Linked DNA regions of Lichenicola cladoniae. The protein of the gene in region 1 binds, or shares a complex with, the protein of each later gene. Links are inferred from orthologs where the notes say so. Each region holds a gene or a part of one and is shown on either strand. Other genes may lie near its edges.

Region 1 (3,093 bases):
AGATCCAGGAAGCACATTCGATCAGCGCCGGGCTGGATTATCCCGGCATCGGGCCGGAGCATTCGTGGCTGCACGATATCGGCCGGGCCGAATACGTAGCGATCACCGACGACGAGGCGCTCGCCGCGTTCCAGCTCTGCACCAGCACCGAGGGCATCATCCCGGCGCTCGAATGCGCGCATGCCCTGGCGCACGTGGCAAAGATCGCGCCGGCGATGGGCAAGGACGAGATCATCGTGATGAATCTCTCCGGTCGGGGCGACAAGGACATCTTCACCGTCGCCGAGCATCTGGGCGTAAGCCTGTGAGCCGGATCGCCGCCCGGTTCGCCGCCCTCAGGCAGGCCGGTCGCGGCGCGCTGATCCCGTATCTCGAAGCAGGCGACCCTGACCTTGACACCGCGGCGGCTATCCTGCGCGGCATGCCGGGTGCCGGTGCCGACCTGATCGAGATCGGCGTTCCCTTTACCGATCCGATGGCGGATGGACCGACCATCCAGGCGGCGTCCAAGCGCGGATTGCTGGCCGGTGCGACGCTCGGCCGCACGCTGTCGATGGTGGCTAGCTTCCGCGAGCACGACGTCGACACGCCAATCATCCTCATGGGCTACCTGAACCCGATCGACAGCTACGGCCCTGCACGTTTTTGTGCCGATGCCGGGCGTGCAGGGGTCGACGGGCTGATCGTGGTGGACCTGCCGTCGGAAGAAGCCGACCTGCTGGAAAACCATGCCGCCGAGCATGGTCTCGACATCATCCGGCTGGTCGCCCCGACCACCGATGAAGTCCGGCTGCCCACCGTGCTCCAGGGCAGCTCCGGCTTCATCTATTACGTCAGCATCACCGGCGTGACCGGCACCCGTACCGCGTCCGAGGCCGATCTGGTCCTGGCCCTGCCGAACCTGCGCAAGGCGACCGACCTCCCGGTGGCGATCGGCTTCGGCATCCGCACTCCGGCCCAGGCGGCTGCGGCCGTCAGGGTGGCGGACGGTGCGGTGGTCGCCTCTGCCCTGATCGAGACGCTGGCGAAAAGCCTGGACCGGCACGGCCAGGCCGGTCCCGATACGGTAAGCCTGGTGCTCGACCAGGTCAGGATGCTGGCCGAGGGCGTCAGGACGGCACGCGTGGGCGCACAGGTTAAGGAAATCGTCGCATGAGCTGGCTGACCACTTACGTCCGGCCGAAGATACGCAACCTGCTCGGCAAGCGGGACGTGCCAGACAATCTCTGGACGCAGTGCGAATCCTGCAACCAGATGATCTTCAGCAAGGACCTGCAGAAGTCGCTGAACGTGTGCCCGCACTGCGGTCATCACATGCGCGCCCTGGTGAACGACCGGCTTGCCTGGACCTTCGATGACGGCCAGTTCACCCGCATCGAGCTGCCCAAGGCGCCGGCCGATCCTCTCGGCTTCCGCGACCAGAAGAAATACACCGATCGCCTCAAGGAAAACCGCACCAAGACGCATCTCGACGAGGCGCTGGTCGTGGCGCACGGCACCATCGTCGGTAACAAGGCCGTGGTCGCCGTCATGGCGTTCGAGTTCATGGCCGGCACGATGGGTGCGGCTCTAGGTGAAGGCATCGTCGCCGCCGCCCGGCTGGCCGTCCTGCAACAGGCGCCGCTGGTCATCTTCACCGCATCCGGTGGAGCCCGCATGCAGGAGGGCATGATCAGCCTGATGCAGATGCCGCGCACCACCATCGCCGTGCAGATGGTGAAGGAAGCGGGCCTGCCCTACATCGTCGTGATGACCAACCCGACCACCGGTGGCGTCACTGCGAGCTTCTCGATGCTGGGCGACATCCAGATCGCCGAGCCCAACGCCCTGATCGGTTTCGCGGGCCCCCGGGTGATCGAGCAGACGGTGCGCGAAACCCTTCCCGACGGCTTCCAGCGCTCCGAATACCTGCTGGCGCATGGCATGCTCGACATGGTCGTCCAGCGGTCCGAGATGCGCACGACGCTGGGCCGCCTGCTCTCCCTGCTCGGCACCAGGGATACGCTGGTCAAGGCTGCCGCCTACGCGGCCTAGCCCATGCTGTCGCCCGAGTTCAGTGGCCGTAGCGTTCTCGTGCTGGAGCGGCTGCAGCGGCTTTATCCGGCACTGATCGACCTCAGCCTCGGCCGGCTGGAAGCGCTGCTCGGCAAGCTGGATCATCCGGAACGGAAGCTGCCACCGGTCATCCACGTTGCCGGCACCAACGGCAAGGGCAGCACCTGCGCGCATCTTCGCGCGATCGCCGAGGCGGCCGGGCTCAGCGTGCACGCAACCACCAGCCCGCATCTGGTCGACGTCACCGAGCGGTTCCGGGTCGCCGGCCGACTGGTGACCGAGGCGCATCTGGTGGCGACGCTCGAGCGCATCGAGCACGTCAATGCCGGTGCACCAATCACCGTGTTCGAGGTGCTGACCGCCTGCGCGTTCCTGCTGTTTTCCGAAACGCCGGCGGACCTGGCCATCATCGAGGTGGGGCTCGGCGGCCGTTACGACGCGACCAACCTGCTCGCAGGCCCCGCCGCCTGCGCCATCGCATCATTGTCGATGGACCATGAAGGGTTTCTCGGGAACACCCTGGCCGGTATCGCACGGGAGAAGGCCGGCATCATCAAGCCGGGATCGCCGATCGTAACCGGGCGGCACCAGCCGGAAGCGCTGGCCGAGATCGTCGCGGAAGCCGATCGGCAACAGGCGCCGCTCCTGCTGCGCGACCGCGACTGGACCATCGAGCGCACCACGAACGCCGCGCAGCCGCTCCGCTACCAGGACCGGCATGGGGTGGTGGACCTGCCATTGCCCGGCCTGGACGGCCCGCATCAGATCGACAATGCCGGGCTGGCGATCGCCGCGCTGCGCGCATCGGGACTGGCACTTCCGGAGCATGCCTTCGCCGGCATCGCGCAGGCGACGTGGCCGGCACGGATGCAGCGCCTGACCGGCCGATTGGCGACGACCCTGCCGCCAGGCTGGGAGCTCTGGCTCGATGGCGGCCATAATCCCGGCGCCGGCCTGGCACTCGCGGCAACGCTCGACGGCTGGTCGGACCGGCCGGTGCATCTGCTGGTCGGCATGAAGCAGAGCAAGGACCCGGCC
Region 2 (3,050 bases), 3.0 Mb from region 1 along the record:
TCGAGATGCTGTCGGCCGAACGCGGCGCTGCGCCGAACACCCTGAAGGCCTACCACGCCGACCTGACCGACTTCGCGGCGCACGCCACTGCAGCCGGCGAGAGCGCGTCGGGCGCATCGGCAAGCACGCTGGCCTCCTATATGGCAGGACTCGCCCGGGCCGGGCTTTCGGCACGGACGGCGGCCCGGAGATTGTCCTGCCTGCGACAGTTCCACCGCTTCCTGGCGCGCGAGGGACTGCGGGAGGATGATCCGACCGCGAAGCTGGAAGCGCCGCGGGCCGGCCAGACCCTGCCGCGCTTCCTGAGCGAAGCCGAGGTGGCGGCCTTGCTGCGCGCCGCCGGTCCGTCCGGCGGCCTGCCCGAGCGGCGGCAGAAACTGGCCCTGGCGGCACTCGAGATCCTTTACGCGACCGGGCTGCGTATCTCGGAGATGCTGGCGCTCCGCCGCGACGCGCTCTCCGGCGATGGGCAGGTGCTGCTGGTGCGCGGCAAGGGCGGGCGCGAACGGATCGTGCCGTTGTCCGACGAGGCGCGGAAGGCGGCGCAGGAGCTGGTCGCGAGTCGCGTTCCTTCGGCGCCGGGCCGGGTCGATAGACCGTACCTGTTCGCCGGCCGCGACCCGAAACGGGCGATGACGCGACAGGGGTTCGACCTGGTCCTGCACGAGACGGCGATCAGGGCCGGGCTGGATCCGCTCCATCTGTCGCCGCATGTGCTGCGACACTCGTTCGCCAGCCACATGCTGGCGCATGGCGCCGACCTGCGCAGCCTGCAACGGCTGCTGGGTCATGCGGACATCGCGACCACGCAGATCTATACGCATGTGCTGGCGGAACGACTGCAGCGCCTGGTCGAGCTGCATCATCCGCTCGCGGTGGCCGCACGGAGCCAGGCTTCGAATGGCGGCGCTTCCACGGGTGGGACTTCGCAACCACCGGAACTGTGCTAAAGCCCGGCGGCAATGCGCCAATTCCTCGATTTCGAAAAGCCCATCGCCGAGCTCGAGAACAAGATCAACGAGCTTCGGCAGATGTCCCTGTCCTCCACCGATCCGGATCACCCGCAGGGTGAAGCTGGCGGCCTGTCGATCGCCGACGAGGTCACCAAGCTCGAGGAAAAGGCCGAGAAGCAGCTTCGGGCAACGTACGTGAAGCTGACCCCTTGGCAGAAGGTCCAGGTGGCGCGCCATGCGCAGCGGCCGCATGCGCTCGACTACATCAGCGCCCTGATCACCGACTACATGCCGCTGGCCGGCGACCGCGCCTTCGCCGAGGACGAGGCCGTGGTCGGCGGGCTGGGCCGGTTCGAAGGCCGTTCGGTGGTGGTCATCGGCACCGAGCGCGGGTCCGACCTCGACACCAGGCTGCGGCATAATTTCGGCATGGCCCGGCCGGAGGGTTACCGCAAGGCGGTCAGGCTGATCGATCTCGCCAGCCGGTTCCGGCTGCCGATCCTGACCTTCATCGACACGCCCGGCGCGTTCCCCGGAATCGATGCCGAGGCGCGCGGCCAGGCCGAGGCGATCGCCCGGTCGATCGATGCCTGCCTGTCCGCACCGGTGCCGATCCTGGCGACGGTGATCGGCGAGGGCGGTTCCGGCGGCGCCATCGCGCTGGCAGCCGGCGACCGGGTGTTCATGCTGGAACATGCGATCTACTCGGTGATCACGCCCGAGGCATGCTCCTCGATTCTCTGGCGCGACACCACGCAGGCAACGGTGGCAGCGGAAGCGCTGCGGCTGACCGCGCAGGACCTCAAGCAGTTCAAGCTGATCGACGAGATCATCCAGGAGCCGCTCGGCGGCGCCCAACGTGACCCCAAGCTCGCCATCGAGTCTGTCCGTCATGCGCTCGCGGCCGCACTGCCGGGCCTGTGCCTGCTCGATCCGGCGGCCCTCAAGGTGCAGCGCCGGGACAAGTATCTGGCGATGGGGCGGCTGGGGTCGAACTGACCCCTCCCGCCCGGCCTGCTACGGAATGAAGTAGAACGGGTTCGGCAGCAGGAAGCCGCGCATCGCGTGGCCGCCGAGCAGGTCCGAACGCTGGTCTCCGACAGTCGCGAGTATGGTGTAGCCGCGCGCCTCGATCGTGGCCCGGACCGGCGCCTTGAAGTCGACCGCGGACGCGAAATGGCTACCTTCCGGTTCGAGCGACAGGCCGGCCCAGTCATGATAGCCGGCGCGCAGCAGGTTCGCGGCAGTATCGGCCTTGGCCGGATCGTGACGCCCGGTGATGAAGAACACGGCGACCCCGAGTGTGCGGGCGATCGCGACCAGGTCCAGCGTCGGAGCCAGTGCCGTTGCCCTGCTCTCGCGCTGCCAGGCGGTGAAGCCGCACGGACCCTGCGGCAGATGGTCGCAACTGCCGCCGGAAAAGAAGCCGAACCCGTTCGCCTTGATTTCCTCCCAGTTGGACAAGGCGGTTTCGTCGATGTCGAGCACCAGCGCGGGCTTCGAGACGCGCGGCGCCTGGGCCCGGAGCCACGCGGCGACCTGGTCGTCGACAGCGGCGAAGTCTCGCAGGTAGGCGCCATCGTGATAGGCGGTCGCCTGCAGTTCGAGCCGGCCGATGTTCGCGGGCTGGGTCCAGCTTGCCGGCGAGGGCGCGATCACCGTCCGTGCCGGATCGGCGTGAGCAGCCTGGATGCCGAACAGGCCCGCGACGAGAAGCGCCGCGAGTCCGCATTTCACCGTTGCGCGGCTCATTGGGTACGGGGCGGCGTGTAGGTGGTTCCGGCGGAGATCCGGGTCACGTTCGGGCTCGTCCAATCTCGTTCGAAAATGCGGGTCAGGGTCGCGGCCGGGCCTTTGCCGTGCACGAACACCGAGGCGTCCACGGTCGTGGCGAAGTAGCTCCATTCCCAGTTGCCGGTGCCGACATAGACGCTGTCATCGTCCGCCACGGCATACTTGCAGTGCTCGACCCGCGCATACGGGATGAAGCCGGACGGCGCCTGCGGAATGCTGCTGAACTTCACGGTGATGCCGGGAAAGACCGCCAGGCTCTTCAGGTAGGACTGCATCGGCTCGTGCAGCGCCCAGTCGGCGACG

Evidence for each region. The genes of interacting proteins can lie anywhere in the genome.
Region 2: the proteins of accD (region 1) and HN018_RS07980 are in contact, whole or in part, in a solved structure (PDB 8UXZ), measured with the Escherichia coli proteins. The link is inferred for Lichenicola cladoniae from one-to-one orthologs.

The regions. Positions count from the first base shown.
Region 1 is NZ_CP053708.1:4,692,011-4,695,103, reverse strand. The notes cover bases 94-3,093. They hold accD (acetyl-CoA carboxylase, carboxyltransferase subunit beta), read left to right. Parts: upstream 94-1,152; coding sequence 1,153-2,034; downstream 2,035-3,093. Other genes in these bases: HN018_RS21280 (bifunctional folylpolyglutamate synthase/dihydrofolate synthase), read left to right, coding at 2,038-3,093; trpA (tryptophan synthase subunit alpha), read left to right, coding at 305-1,156; trpB (tryptophan synthase subunit beta), read left to right, coding at 94-308. In the rest of the region: more of trpB, read left to right, coding at 1-93.
Region 2 is NZ_CP053708.1:1,731,284-1,734,333, forward strand. What follows is about bases 1-2,957. They hold HN018_RS07980 (acetyl-CoA carboxylase carboxyltransferase subunit alpha), read left to right. Parts: upstream 1-962; coding sequence 963-1,952; downstream 1,953-2,957. Other genes in these bases: HN018_RS07975 (tyrosine recombinase), read left to right, coding at 1-950; HN018_RS07985 (HAD family acid phosphatase), read right to left, coding at 1,971-2,690; HN018_RS07990 (phospholipase D-like domain-containing protein), read right to left, coding at 2,702-2,957. Outside these bases: more of HN018_RS07990, read right to left, coding at 2,958-3,050. UniProt on the Escherichia coli protein: Component of the acetyl coenzyme A carboxylase (ACC) complex. First, biotin carboxylase catalyzes the carboxylation of biotin on its carrier protein (BCCP) and then the CO(2) group is transferred by the carboxyltransferase to acetyl-CoA to form malonyl-CoA.